2 regions of the Variovorax durovernensis genome follow, and region 1 is predicted to be linked to the other one. Evidence: riboswitches for the same ligand, from Rfam matches in the RefSeq annotation. Region 1 holds a riboswitch; the other holds the start of a gene.

Region 1 (7,093 bases):
GTAGTCGGCCGGCGTCCATTCGGTGAAGCCGAACACCCGCGCGCCGATGGGATTGAAGGGATCGCCCGTCATGACGAAGTTGCGCGCGTACCAGTAGATGCACGGCAGCAGGAAGCACAGCAGCGCGAGCCCCCAGGCCTTGGGGCTGCGCTCCTGGCGCACGACGAACAGTGCCACCAGCGGCATGAAGACCAGCGCCTGGTACTTGGAGCCGGCGGCCACGCCAAGGAAGAAGGCCGCGAGCCCCAGCCAGCGCATGCCGCCGTTCACCGGCCTGCCGGGCTGCGACTCGCGCCACCACCACAGCGCCACGCAGGCCGACAGCACGAACAGCGCGACGCCCATGTCGATGAGCGCATTGGAGTAGTCGCCGAGCCCCAGCCAGATGGCCGCGCCGATGCAGGCGGTGAGCCGGTTGGCATGCTGCATGCCGAGGCGGAAGAGCATCACCACCGACAGCGCGCCCGCCAGGGCGTTGAGAAAGTGCGGCAGCACGTCGTCGCCCAGTTGCAGCGCGGCGGCATACAACAGGTTGTAGTTGTACGGGAACCAGGGGTAGCGCAGCCAGTCGTGGATGCCCAGCGTACCCTGCTGCGCGACCTGCCGCGCATAGGGCAGGTGGTACATCAGCTCGTCGAAGGCGAAGGGCGGCGCGAGCGGCGCCACCAGGGCGGGCAGCGCGACCAGCGCCAGCGCGATGGCGGCGATGCGCTCGTAACGGGTCCAGGGCGGCGCGGTCTCGCTGGAGAGCAGCAGGGCGCGCCGCTCGCGCAGCCAGCCTGGCAGCTGGAGCGCGGCGGCCGCCACGCCCGCCAGCACCAGTGCCAGCGTGGCCCCGGGCCGGAAGGCACCGAAGATGGCCAGGGCCTGGAAGCCGCAGATGAAAAGCCCCATGCCCAGCGCCACGGCCATCGCGGCCTCCAGCCATGCGTCCCGGCGGGGCGGCGGGGCCAGGCGGCCCAGCAATGCGCGGCCGAAACCCCAACTGCTGGTGATGAAGACCGCCAGTGCCGCGTAGTGCGCGGCCGCGAATATCAATTTCTGAATAGCAACTCCCGGTGCCGGTCGGCTGGGGACCGGCCGGCGGGTTCAAAGATTGGGTGCCAGCAGGCGCTCCAGGTCAGACTCGCTCTCCTTGCGCCGCGCGGCCTGGTCCTGCAACTGGTCATGCCCGATCTTGCCGACGTTGAAGTAGGTGGAATCGGGGTGACTTAAGTAAAAACCACTCACGCTGGCGGCGGGCATCATAGCGAGGCTTTCCGTCAGGGTCATTCCAATGTCCGCGCAACCCAGAAGGTCGAACATCGGGCGCTTCACGCTGTGGTCGGGGCAGGCCGGGTAGCCCGGCGCGGGGCGGATGCCGCGGTATTTCTCGGCAATCATGTCGTCGTTGCTCAGGCTTTCGTCGCTCGCGTAGCCCCAGAGGTCGGTGCGCGCGCGGTGGTGCAGCGACTCTGCGAAGGCCTCGGCCAACCGGTCGGCCAGGGCCTTGAGCATGATGGCGGAGTAGTCGTCGAGGTCGTCGATGAAGTACTTCTCCTTCTTCTCCACGCCCAGGCCGGCCGTCACGGCGAACACACCCACGTAGTCCTTCAGGCCGCTCGCCTTGGGCGCGACGAAGTCGGCCAGGCAGCGGCTCGGGCGCATCACGCCGTCGATCACCTGCTTCTCGGTCTGCTGGCGCATGCCGTACCAGGTGAGCGCGACCTCGCTGCGCGTCTCGTCGGTGTAGAGCTCGATGTCGTCGTCGTTCACCGTGTTGGCGGGCCAGAAGCCGACGATGCCGCTCGCGCTGAGCCAGCGGCCTTCGATCAGGCGCTTGAGCATGCGCTGGCCGTCGGCGTATACGCGCACGGCCTCGGTGCCGACGATCTCGTCCTTCAGGATGGCCGGGAACGGGCCGGCCAGGTCCCAGGTCTGGAAGAACGGGCCCCAGTCGATGTACTTGGCAAGCTCGGTCAGGTCGAAGTTCCTGAACACGCGCCGGCCGATGAACTTGGGGCAAGGCGGCGTGTAGTTCGACCAGTCGATCGGCGTCTTGTTGGCGCGCACCTTGGCCAGCGGCCACAGTGGCACTTGCTTCTTGTTGGCGTGCTGGTGGCGCACCTTCTCGTAGTCGGCGTTGATCTCGTCGATGTACGCGGTGGCCTGGTCGCTCAGCAGGCTCTGCGCCACGCTCACGCTGCGCGAGGCGTCGGGCACGTAGACCACCGGGCCTTCGTAGTGCGGCGCGATCTTCACCGCCGTGTGCACGCGGCTGGTGGTGGCGCCGCCGATGAGCAGCGGAATCTTCTTGATGCGGAAGTGGTCGTCCTTCTGCATCTCGCCGGCCACGTACTGCATTTCTTCGAGGCTCGGCGTGATCAGGCCCGACAGGCCCACGATGTCCGCGCCCTCGACCTTCGCCTTGGCGAGAATTTCGTGGCACGGGACCATCACGCCCATGTTCACCACTTCGAAGTTGTTGCACTGGAGCACGACGGTGACGATGTTCTTGCCGATGTCGTGCACGTCGCCCTTCACGGTGGCGATGATGATCTTGCCCTTGGTGCGCACGTCGCGGCCCGCGGCCTCGTCCTGGCGCTTTTCTTCCTCGATGTAGGGAATGAGGTGGGCCACGGCCGACTTCATGACGCGCGCCGACTTCACCACCTGCGGCAGGAACATCTTGCCCTGGCCGAACAGGTCGCCCACGATGTTCATGCCGTCCATCAGCGGGCCTTCGATCACGTGCAGCGGGCGGCCGCCCTTCGCAAGGATCTGCTGGTAGGCCTCTTCGGTGTCTTCGACGATGAAGTCGGTGATGCCGTGCACCATCGCGTGCGACAGGCGCTGGTTGACGTGCACCGGGTTCTCGGGCGTGCCGCGCCATTCGAGCTTCTTGCTGTCGTCCTTGGCGCCGCTCTTGGCGGTTTCGGCCACCTCGACGAGGCGCTCGCCGGCGTCGGGGCGGCGGTTGAGCACCACGTCTTCCACGCGCTCGCGCAGGGTCGGCTCCAGGTCGTCGTACACGCCCACCATGCCGGCGTTGACGATCCCCATGTCCATGCCGGCCTTGATTGCGTGGTACAGGAACACGGTGTGGATCGCCTCGCGCACCGGGTCGTTGCCGCGGAAGCTGAAGCTCACGTTGCTCACGCCGCCCGACACCTTGGCGCCCGGCAGGTTCTGCTTGATCCAGCGCACGGCGTTGATGAAGTCGACCGCGTAGTTGTCGTGTTCCTCGATGCCGGTGGCAATGGCAAAGATGTTCGGGTCGAAGATGATGTCCTCGGGCGGGAAGCCCACCTCGTCGACCAGGATGCGGTAGGCGCGCTCGCAGATCTCGATCTTGCGCGCGTAGGTGTCGGCCTGGCCCTTCTCGTCGAAGGCCATGACCACTGCGGCGGCGCCGTAGCGCTTGACCAGCTTGGCCTCGTGCTTGAACTTGTCGACGCCCTCCTTCATGGAGATGGAGTTGACGATGCCCTTGCCCTGGATGCAGCGCAGGCCGGCCTCGATGACTTCCCACTTCGAGCTGTCGACCATCACCGGCACGCGCGCGATGTCGGGTTCGCTGGCAATGAGGTTCAGGAAGCGGACCATGGCTGCCTTGCTGTCGAGCATGGCCTCGTCCATGTTGATGTCGATCACCTGCGCGCCGTTCTCGACCTGCTGGCGCGCCACGGCCAATGCTTCTTCGAACTGGCCGTTGAGGATCATCCGCGCGAAGGCCTTGGAGCCGGTGACGTTGGTGCGCTCGCCGATGTTGACGAACAGCGTGCCTTCGCCGATGGCGACCGGCTCGAGGCCGGACAGCTTCATGGGCGGGGGTGCCAGGGGGGCGGAATCGGGGGTAGCTGGAGCGGAAATCTGGGACATGGCCTCACCTGCGGAAGAGTCGAACAGGCGAGCGTCGTTGTCGCCCCAAGCCTGACGGCGGGCCGCTGTGGCCCGCCGCTGCAACGCTCCTTGGGAAGGCGAGCATTTTAGGGCGATTCAACCCGCCACGGGGAAAACCCCAGTTTCCATTCCCGCCCGCATCCACAGAATGCGGCCACCGTTTCCGAACGAACGTTCGTTTTTTTCAACCGACGCAAGGGAGTGCCGGATGGCGATGAAGTGGAATGTGGTTCTTTGCTGCGGGCTTGCCGCGGCGACGATGGCGATGACCCCCTTGGCCCGTGCGGCCGCCAGCGCCGGCTCGACGCTGGTGACGGCCCGGGCGGCCTCCGACGAGGCGAAGACCAGATACCCCATCGTGCTGGTCCACGGCCTGCTGGGCTTCGACAACCTGCTGGGCGTCGACTACTTCTACGGCATTCCCGACAAGCTGGCCGGCGCCGGCGCGCGGGTGTATGTAGCGCAGGTGTCGGGCACCAACACCTCGGAGATCCGCGGCGAGCAGCTGCTGCAGGAGCTCAAGACCATCCGCGCGCTGGAAAAGAACCCGACGCTCAAGTTCAACCTGATCGGGCATTCCCAAGGCGCGCCCACGGTGCGCTATGTGGCGGCGGTGGCGCCCGACATGGTGGCGTCGGTCACCTCGGTGGGCGGCGCGAATGGCGGCTCCAAGGTGGCCGACCTGCTCGCCAGGCTGCCCGAGGGCGGCATAGCGCAAGGCGTGGTCGTCAAGGCCGTGGGGCTGCTGACCAGCGTGATCGGCTTCCTCTCGGGCAAGGACCCGAGCCAGCTGCCGGAAGTCCCGCTGAACGCGCTGGCCTCGCTGACCACGGCAGGCGGCGCGGCCTTCGACGCCAAGTTCCCGCAGGGACGGCCCGCGCAGGGCTCGTCGTGCAGCGTGAAGAGCGGCGCGGCGGTGGTGAACGGCGTGCGCTACTACTCGTGGTCGGGCGTGTCGACCGGCTTCAGCCTGTTCGACCCGAGCGACGCGCCGCTGTCGGCGCTGGGCACCCTCGCCTTCTTCGGCGAGGACAACGACGGCCTGCTCGCCACCTGCACCACGCGGCTCGGCACCCACCTGGGCGACTACCGCCAGAACCACCTCGACGAGGTCAACCAGGTGCTGGGCAACACCTATGGCAGCCAGTTCCCGTACTACGAGAAGAAGGTGCCGGAGCTCTTCAAGGACCAGGCCGCGCGGCTGAAGAGCGCGGGCCTCTGAGGCGCCGGCCGTGGGAAAGCGGTGGGTGCCCTGGGCGGCGGGCGGCGCGGTTCTGCTCGCGGTAGGCGGCGGCTGGCTCGCGAGCCTCCCCGACGAAGACGGCCCCATCGCCGCCGAACGCGGGCCTGCCGTGGCGACCACCGCCACGGCCAGCCCCGAGCCACGGCCGGCACAGACTGCAACAGCAGCCGCCGTGCCCGACGCCCTGCTGAACAGCTCGCTCATCTCCATCTTCGACCAGGTGCTGTCCGAGGCGCAGGCCGACAACAAGGCCGCCTTCATGGCCAAGGCCCCCGCCCTGCTGGCCAAGTACCTGCGCGAGGACTGGCGCGTGCGCGCGCTCGGACTGCTCGAACGCTATGTCGACATGCAGGAGGCCCTGACGTCGATGCCGCCGCCCGCGCCCGGCGACCCCGCGCAACTGCGCCGCGCCCTGCAGGCGCGCGAGGCGATGCGCCGGCGCTATTTCGCGCCAGAGGAAATCGAAGGCCTGTTCGGCGACCAGATCCGCCAGGACAACTTCATGGCCGACAAGCTGGAATTGCTCGCCAACGCTGCCCTGACGCCCGAGCAGCGCAACGCTGCCTTGAAGCAAAGCGAGCAGGCATGGCTGTCGCCGGAACAGCGCGAAGTGCGCCGGGAAGCCGTCGCCCATGCCGACGTGATGCAGCAGACCGCCGCGCTCGAGGCGCGAGGCGCGAGCCCGCAGGAGCGCTTTGCCGCGCGCAGCGAGGCCTACGGCTACGAAGTGGCCCGCAACCTCGCGGCGCTCGACCAGGAAAACCAGGACTGGAATTCGCGGCTTGACCGCTACGCAGCGGCGTCCGAGGCCGAACAGGCCCAGTTGCGCGAAACCCTCTTCAATGAAACCGAGCGCCTGCGCCTGAGCGGCGCGCTGGCGATGCGCTCGGCCGCGGCGCACAAACCCGCGCCGCCGGGCGGCCAGTAGGCCGCCGGCCCGTCAGGCCGGCTGCGCCTCGCCCATGGCCGAGGCCGGCAGGCCGAACACGCGGTCGAAGGCCCAGTTGAAGACGAAGGTGTAGACCAGGAAGAACACCACCAGGCCCAGGTCCATCACCAGCGCCTGCCAGAGCGACACGCCCAGGCCCCAGGCGAACATCGGCACCAGGAAGGCGATCAGCCCGCCCTCGAAGCCGATGGCATGGGCGATGCGGCGGCGCACGCTGCGCCCGCGCACTGCCTGGCGCGACTCCCAGCGCTCGAACAAGGCGTTGAACGCCAGGTTCCAGAGCACCGCGATGACCGATGCAGCCACCGCCAGCACGCCGGAGTGGCCCAGCCCGGCGTCGGTCATCAATGCCAGGCCGGCGCTGGCGGCAACGATGGCGATCCCTTCGTAAAGGGAGATGTAGACAACACGACGACGAAGCCCCTGCATGATTTTTCCTCTTACGTTTTGAATGGATGAAGCGATGGGTAGACTTTATGTGTCTTTTGCTGATATAAAAAGTTAACTTATTTCAGGTTTACTGATAGATCGACCCGAAAGCGCAAGCCATGGCCTTCACCAGCGACAACGTCGAAGTCTTCCTGGCCGTGATCGACCACGGCTCCTTTTCGGCGGCGGCCCGGGCGCTGCGCCGTGTGCCTTCGGCCGTGAGCATGGCCATCGCCAACCTCGAGGCCGAGCTTGATCTGCCGCTGTTCGACCGCAAGGGCCGCGAGCCCCAGCCCACCGCCGCCGCGCGCTCGCTGGAGCCGCAGGCGCGCATGCTGGCGACCCAGCTCAAGCAACTGCAGGTGCAGGCCCTCGCGCTGACCCAGGGCCTGGAAGACCGGCTCACGCTGGCCATCGCGCCCGAGTTGCTGGCCGCGCCGTGGAGCGGGCCGCTGGCCACGCTGGCGCAGGAATATCCGCTGCTGCAGGTCGAAGTGCTGGCCGCCCCGCAGGCCGATGCGCTCGAATTGCTCCACAGCGGCCGCGCTCAACTGGCGCTGGTGTTCGAACGCCCCAGCCTCGACGGCCGC
Region 2 (7,093 bases), 780 kb from region 1:
GGCACCTACGCGATCTGGTATCCGATCATTCCACGCCCCGAGGCGCACGACCTGCCGCGCCGCCTCAAGACGATGGCGACCAAGGCCGGAAAGTCGTGGCTGCACGCCACGCTGACGGTCAAGTCGAGCAAGATCACGAAAGACGCCGCATCGGGCGAAACGCAGCGCCCGGGCCTGCCGGCCAGCGGCATGTTCCTGATCAATCCGCCCTACACGCTGAAGCCGCTGCTCGCGGAAGCGCTGCCGCAACTGGCGCAACGCCTGGGGCAGGACCGCAACGCCACCTTCTCGCTCGAATCGGGCGGCTAGCCCTTTCCCGTTACTTGCGACGGCGCTGAGGCACGATCACCTTGCGCCGTGCCGGTACCTGCACCTTGGCACGCTGCTGCGGCTCGGCCGACGCCACGGGTGCCTGCGCGTCGCCCGGCTCCACCGGCAAGCCGCCGCAGCGCATGCCGTCGTGGTCCACCACGGTCAGCGCCACCTGCTTGATGCCCAGGCCGGTCAGGCCGATGCGGTCGGCCGCGGCGCGGCTCAGGTCGATCACGCGGCCCATCGCATAGGGGCCGCGATCGTTGATGCGCACCAGCACCTCGCTGCCGTTGACGAGGCTGCGCACGCACACGCGCGTGTTGAAGGGCAGTGTCTTGTGGGCGGCCGTCATGGCGGTCATGTCGAAGCGTTCGCCGCTGGCCGTCTTGCGCTGGTGGAACTGGATGCCGTACCAGGAGGCGCCACCGCGCTCGAAGATGTCTCGCGGGCCGTCGTCGCCGGGCACGCCGTCATCCGGTGTCAGTTCGCCCGTGCCGGACACGGCCAGGTCATAGCGCACCGAGGGCACGCTCGAACGCGCCGCGGCACCGGGCGGCACCGCCAGCGCCTGCGGCAGGGGTTTCAGGCTGCCGCCGCCTTCGGCATCGGTGGCGGGCGGCATGGCGCAGCCCACGAGGGCGCAGGTCGCGGCCACGAGGGCCGCGTGCAGCGCCCCTCGCAGCGACGCTGCCGTCGCTCCGGCCGCGCGCCCTCTCAATCGAGGCGCTCCAGCAGAGCCAGCGTCGCGGTCGACTGGTTCATCGTGTAGAAGTGCATCGCCGGCGCGCCGCCCTCGGCCAGTCGCGCGCACAGGTCCGTGACCACGTCGAGGCCGAACGATTTGATCGACGCCGTGTCGTCGCCGAAGCCCTGCAGGCGCAGGCGGATCCAGCGCGGGATCTCGGCGCCGCAGGCATCCGAGAAGCGCATGAGCTGCGTCGAGCTGGTGATCGGCATGATGCCCGGCACGATGGGCGTGTCGAGCCCCAGCCTGCGCGCGTCGTCGACGAAGCGGAAGTACGCATCGGGGCTGAAGAAGTACTGCGTGATCGCCGAATCGGCGCCCGCCTTCACCTTGGCGGCGAAGGCCTGCAGGTCGGCTTCGGGCGAGCGGGCCTGCGGATGGATCTCGGGGTAGCAGGCCACCTCGATGTGGAAGTCGCGGCCGGTCTCCTCGCGGATGAAGGCGACCAGGTCGCTCGCATACTGGAACTCGCCGCCGATGCCGTAGCCGCTCGGCAGGTCGCCGCGCAGCGCCACCAGGCGCTTGACGCCCATGGCCTTGAGCTCGGCGAGCTGCTCGCGCACCGTGGCGCGCGTGGCGCCGATGCACGAGAAGTGGCTCGCCGCGTCCACGCCCTCGGACAGGATCTCCTGCACCGCACCGAAGGTGCCCTGGTGCGTGGAACCGCCCGCGCCGTAGGTGACCGAGCAGAACTGCGGCTTGCGCGCATACAGCTGCTGGCGCACGGCGCGCAGCTTGACCGCGCCTTCGGGCGTCTTGGTCGGGAAGAATTCGAAACTCAGCGGAAGGCGCACCTGCGTCTCCTTAGGAGCCGTTCGCGTGAACAGCGCGCACGGCGTGAATGAAAAACTCGCGGTTGCCGTCGCCGCCGGCGATCGGGCTGTCGAACCACTGCAGCACGCGCAGGCCGAGGGCCTCGCAGGCGTCGCGCAGGCGCTTCTCGACCACCGCATACATGGCTTCGTCGCGCACGATGCCGCCCTTGCCGACCTGGCCCGGCTGCAGTTCGAACTGCGGCTTGACCAGCATCAGCAGGCGGCCGTCGTCCGCCAGGAACTCGACCACCGCCGGCAGCACCAGCGTGAGCGAGATGAACGACAGGTCGCCCACGATCAGGTCGAAGCGCGACTCGCCTTCTTCCCCGAGGTCGTCGGGCGACAGCGCGCGCGCATTGACACCCTCGATGGGCACCACGCGCTCGTCCTCGCGCAGCTTCGCATGCAGCTGCCCGTGGCCGACGTCGACACCCACCACTTTCGTGGCGCCGCGCTGCAGCAGGCAGTCCGTGAAGCCGCCGGTCGACTGGCCCACGTCGAGGCACAGCTTGCCGGCCGGATCGACACCGCTCGCGGCCAGCGCGCCTTCGAGCTTGAGGCCGCCGCGCGACACATAGCGCGCCTCGGCCGCGTCGACCAGCTCGAGCTCGGCCGACTCGGGCACTTCGTCCTTGTTCTTGGCGACGTTGCGCCACGCGTCGCTCGTGCCCGCGTCGCGCCAGCGCATGCCGCCGGCGATGAGCCGCACGGCCTGCGAACGCGACGCGGCCAGGCCGCGCTCCACCAACAGTTGATCGGCGCGCATGCGCTGTCGATCAGTAGCGGTACGTGTCCGGCTTGTACGGACCGTTCTTGCTCACGCCGATGTAGGCGGCCTGCGCGTCGGTCAGCTCGGTGAGCATGGCGCCGACCTTCTTCAGGTGCAGGCGCGCGACCTTCTCGTCGAGGTGCTTGGGCAGCACGTAGACCTTGCCGGCCTCGTAGGCGTCGGGCTTGGTGAACAGCTCGATCTGGGCGATGGTCTGGTTCGCGAACGACGACGACATCACGAAGCTCGGGTGGCCCGTGCCGCAGCCCAGGTTCACGAGGCGGCCCTTGGCCAGCAGGATGATCTTCTTGCCGTCCGGGAAGGTGATGTGGTCGACCTGCGGCTTGATTTCTTCCCACTCGTACTTCTCGATCGAAGCGACGTCGATCTCGTTGTCGAAGTGGCCGATGTTGCAGACGATGGCCTGGTCCTTCATCTTGACCATGGTGTCGTGCGTGATCACGTCCTTGTTACCCGTGGTCGTCACGAAGATGTCGGCCTTGTCGGCTGCGTACTCCATCGTCACGACCTTGTAGCCTTCCATCGCGGCCTGCAGGGCGTTGATCGGGTCGATCTCGGTGACCCACACTTGCGCCGACAGCGCGCGCAGCGCCTGTGCCGAGCCCTTGCCCACGTCGCCGTAGCCGGCCACGCAAGCCACCTTGCCGGCGATCATCACGTCGGTCGCGCGCTTGATGCCGTCCACCAGGGACTCGCGGCAGCCGTACAGGTTGTCGAACTTGCTCTTGGTGACCGAGTCGTTCACGTTGATGGCGCGGAACAGCAGCGTGCCCTTGGCCGACATTTCGTTCAGGCGGTGCACGCCGGTGGTCGTTTCCTCGGTCACGCCGATGATTTCGGCGGACTTGCGGGTGTACCAGGTCGAATCGACGGCCAGCTTGGCCTTGATGGCTGCATACAGGATGCGCTCTTCTTCGCTGGTCGGGTTGGCCAGCACGCTCTGGTCCTTCTCGGCACGCTGGCCCAGGTGCATCAGCAGCGTGGCGTCGCCGCCGTCGTCCAGGATCATGTTCGGGCCTTCGCCCTTCGAGCCCTTGGGGCCGAAGTCGAAGATGGCGTGGGTGTAGTCCCAGTAGTCCTTCAGCGACTCGCCCTTGATGGCGAACACCGGCGTGCCCTTTTCGGCGATGGCGGCGGCGGCGTGGTCCTGCGTCGAGAAGATGTTGCACGAGGCCCAGCGCACTTCGGCGCCCAGGGCCTGCAGCGTCTCGATCAGCACGGCCGTCTGGATGGTCATGTGCAGCGAGCCCGTGATGCGCGCGCCCTTCAGCGGCTGCGCCTTCGAGAACTCTTCGCGGATGGCCATCAGGCCGGGCATTTCGGTTTCCGCGATGCGGATTTCCTTGCGGCCCCAGGCAGCGAGGGACAGGTCGGCGATCGCCTGGTCGGCGGTCGAAACGGGGGTGGGCTTGAGAACAGCGCTCATGAGAACTCCAACAAAACTGGTTTGAAAGATGCCACTGCGTTCGGGGAAAAGGACTCACCGCGAGAACAGCGGGTGAGCGTGGTTGCGATGTGGATCCGAGCCTCACGCCTGGCGGCGCTGCAACGCTCCTCGGGACGGGGCATTGTAGACGGGGCGAGCGGCCGCGCCAACCTCGGGGATTTGCACCAATTTCGACCATCTTCTGCCGTCTTCGGCTGACATTTGCCAGCCTCAACGTTAAAGCCCCCTCTTTTTACGATTTGCTCAGGTTCGGTTCAGTAGCCAGCCGGCTCGCTGCCGGGCCCATCAGACAAAGAAGAGGGCTCAACATGAGGATGACGAGATATCTCGCGGGTTGTGGACTGGCCGCCTTGCTGGCGGCCTGCGGGGGCGGAGGCAGCAGTGGTGGCGGCGCGGGCGGCGGCCTGCCGCTGGCGGGCCTGGATGCCGGGCAGCAGGCGCAGGCCCCGGCGGCAGCGCCCGAGTCCGCGCCGGCGGCCAGGGCAAGCAAGGCCGCACTGGCCGGCGCCGACGCGCGCAGCGGCACCTACCGCGTCTATGCATCCAACGGCACCCAGCAGCAGCTGGCGCTCGACTTCGACGCCGGCAGCTACACGATGACGGACAACCTCGGCGCGGCCGAGTCCGGCACCTTCGCCGAAGACTTCACCGAGCCCGGCACCTACGTCTTCGCCAGCAGCCGCATCACCACGGCCGCCAACACGGCGCGCTTTCGCGTGGCGGCGGACGTGGTCGTCGGCGCGTTCCCGTTCCAGACGGCGTACTCGAGCCCCGCGGCCTACGCCGCGCAGCCTTTCGTGGCGGCGCGCGACTTCGTCAACACCGCGGCGCTGCTGGACGGCACCTACAACCGCTTCAGCGTGACGCGCAGCCCCGGCGGCGCGCAGGACTCGACGTTGCTGGCCATGCGCCTCTCGGGCAGCGGCACGGTGCTGGAGATGTGCAACGACGCGATCATCTACAAGATCGATCTCTGCCCGGCAGCCTCGAAGCGCACCTATGCGGTAGCGGCCGGCGCCGACGACACCTGGGTCGGCACCAACGTCACCAACAGCAGCGACGTCGCCAACTTCCGCATGGCGCGAATCGGCGGCCAGAACGTCTATCTCGCCGGGGGCGTCAACCTGGCGCCGGCCATGCAGTTCATGCGCATCGCCCTGCCCGAGTCCTCCAGCTGGCCCACCACCCGCGGTGTCGGCGCGTCGACCACGGGCAGCTGGGGCAGCAACCTGATCGACACCGCGAACTCGGTGCGCACGTCCACCGGCACGGACGGCACCTACGGCAGCCTGACGATGCCGGTGGGCGGCACGTTTGCGCAGCAGCCCGAAGGCATCCGGCTCGTCAACGGCAGCGGCACGAGCAAGTACTTCGCCATGCAGAACGGCCTGCTCTCGGTGCTCGTCGGCGCGCGCAACCCGAACACGCAGGGCTACCTGCAGCTCAACCTGATCGACACCGGCGCGGCGCCCGATGCGCGCAACGGCCGCTACAAGGTCTACGCCACCAACGGCACGCGGCAGACGCTGGCGCTGAACCTCGACAGCAAGCGCTACGAGATGACCGACGAAACCGGCACCGTCGCCTCGGGCAGCTTCGCCGAAGACACGGCCGAGGCCGGCAGCTTCGTGTTCGACAGCAGCCGCATCACGAGCCCGGTGAACACGGCGCGCTTCCGGCTGGCCGCGGACACGGTGGTCGGATCGTTCCCGTTCGCGGTTGCGCAGGTCACGCCGGCGAGCTACGGCGTGCGGCCCTTCGTGGCATCGCGCGCGCTGGTGAAGACGCAGGCAGCGCTCGACGGCGTCTACAACCGGCTGGGCATCAACCTGACGGCGACCACCGGCGATTCGTCGATCACGCAGATCCAGGTTGCCAACAGCGGCACCACGCTCTACCTGTGCAACAACGCCACGATCTACCGCATCGACACCTGCCCCTCGGCAACGCTGCTGACCTACACGGTGTCGCCCGGCGCCACCGTCGACACCTGGAACATCGTGAACGTGGCGAATCCGTCGGACCACGGCAGCTTCGCGATCGCAAGGGTGGGCAACGAGAACATCTACCTCTCCGCCGGCATCGTGCCCTCGACGCCCACCACGTCGGTGTTCCGCATCGGCCTGCCCGAACGCGCGGCCTGGCCCACGGTCACCGCGCGCGGCGGCGCCGCCAACGGCGGCTGGGGCAGCACGGCCGTCGACGCATCGAGCTATGCGCGCACCCGTGTGCTTCCCGACGGCACGGCGGGCACGCTGAACGCCACGCTGGGCTCCATGGGCGTCGCCGGCCCGATCAACATGCGCGCGGCGGGGTTCCCCAACTCGACCTTCCATTTCTCGAGCCAGAGCAGCAAGCTGTTCGCGATGGTCGGCGCGCGCAGCCCGGCCACCGGCGGCGCGCTTGAAATCGGCCTGATCGACTGACGCGCCAGCGCGTCGCCCGTCCCGGGGCCGCATGCCGCAACACCGGCATGCGGCCCTTGCTCATTCAGGCCTAAGTCGGCCGCCAGCAGATTCCGGCGCCGCGGCGTACATTGCCCCGACTCCCACTCCGCCGAAAGCACCCATGCCGATCTTCCTGTCCCACAACCGCCGGGCGCTGCTCGCCGCCGCGATCCTCAGCCTGGGCTTCGCCGCGCTGCCGACCGGCGCATCCGCCCAGACCTCCGACCCCGTGCGCATCCGCGGCACCATCGTCCGCGTCGACGCGAAGACGCTCGTCGTGCAGGACCGCGGCGGCGAAGTCGTCTCGCTCGCGCGGCCGGCGGACATGCCGGTGTCGGAGGTCTATCGCATCAAGCTGTCCGACATCAAGCGCGGCAGCTTCGTCGGCACGGCCGCCATGCCGCAGGCCGACGGCACGCAGAAGGCGATCGAAGTGGTGGTGTTTCCCGAGGCCGCGCGCGGCACCGGCGAAGGCCACCGCCCCTGGGACCTGCTGCCAGAGAGCACCATGACCAACGCCACCGTCGCCGACCTGGC

Evidence for each region. Region 1 has a riboswitch for S-adenosylhomocysteine ahead of metH (methionine synthase). Riboswitches for the same ligand answer to the same signal wherever they lie in the genome.
Region 2: it holds a riboswitch for S-adenosylhomocysteine, as region 1 does, so the genes downstream of both, ahcY (adenosylhomocysteinase) here and metH (methionine synthase) in region 1, are expected to answer to the same signal.

Annotation. Positions count from the first base shown of each region.
Region 1 is NZ_CDRNCW010000001.1:284,342-291,434, reverse strand. Features, by position in the region: gene ACWV14_RS01355 (ArnT family glycosyltransferase) at 1-1,035, opposite strand, end outside; gene metH (methionine synthase) at 1,090-3,804, opposite strand; S-adenosyl-L-homocysteine riboswitch at 3,884-3,959, opposite strand; gene ACWV14_RS01345 (esterase/lipase family protein) at 4,148-5,104, shown strand; gene ACWV14_RS01340 (lipase secretion chaperone) at 5,115-6,053, shown strand; gene ACWV14_RS01335 (PACE efflux transporter) at 6,066-6,503, opposite strand; gene ACWV14_RS01330 (LysR family transcriptional regulator) at 6,623-7,093, shown strand, end outside.
Region 2 is NZ_CDRNCW010000001.1:1,059,408-1,066,500, reverse strand. Features, by position in the region: gene ACWV14_RS04935 (23S rRNA (adenine(2030)-N(6))-methyltransferase RlmJ) at 1-309, shown strand, start outside; gene ACWV14_RS04930 (septal ring lytic transglycosylase RlpA family protein) at 320-934, opposite strand; gene metF (methylenetetrahydrofolate reductase [NAD(P)H]) at 1,027-1,851, opposite strand; gene ACWV14_RS04920 (TlyA family RNA methyltransferase) at 1,862-2,638, opposite strand; gene ahcY (adenosylhomocysteinase) at 2,649-4,088, opposite strand; S-adenosyl-L-homocysteine riboswitch at 4,156-4,225, opposite strand; gene ACWV14_RS04910 (hypothetical protein) at 4,418-6,535, shown strand; gene ACWV14_RS04905 (hypothetical protein) at 6,678-7,093, shown strand, end outside.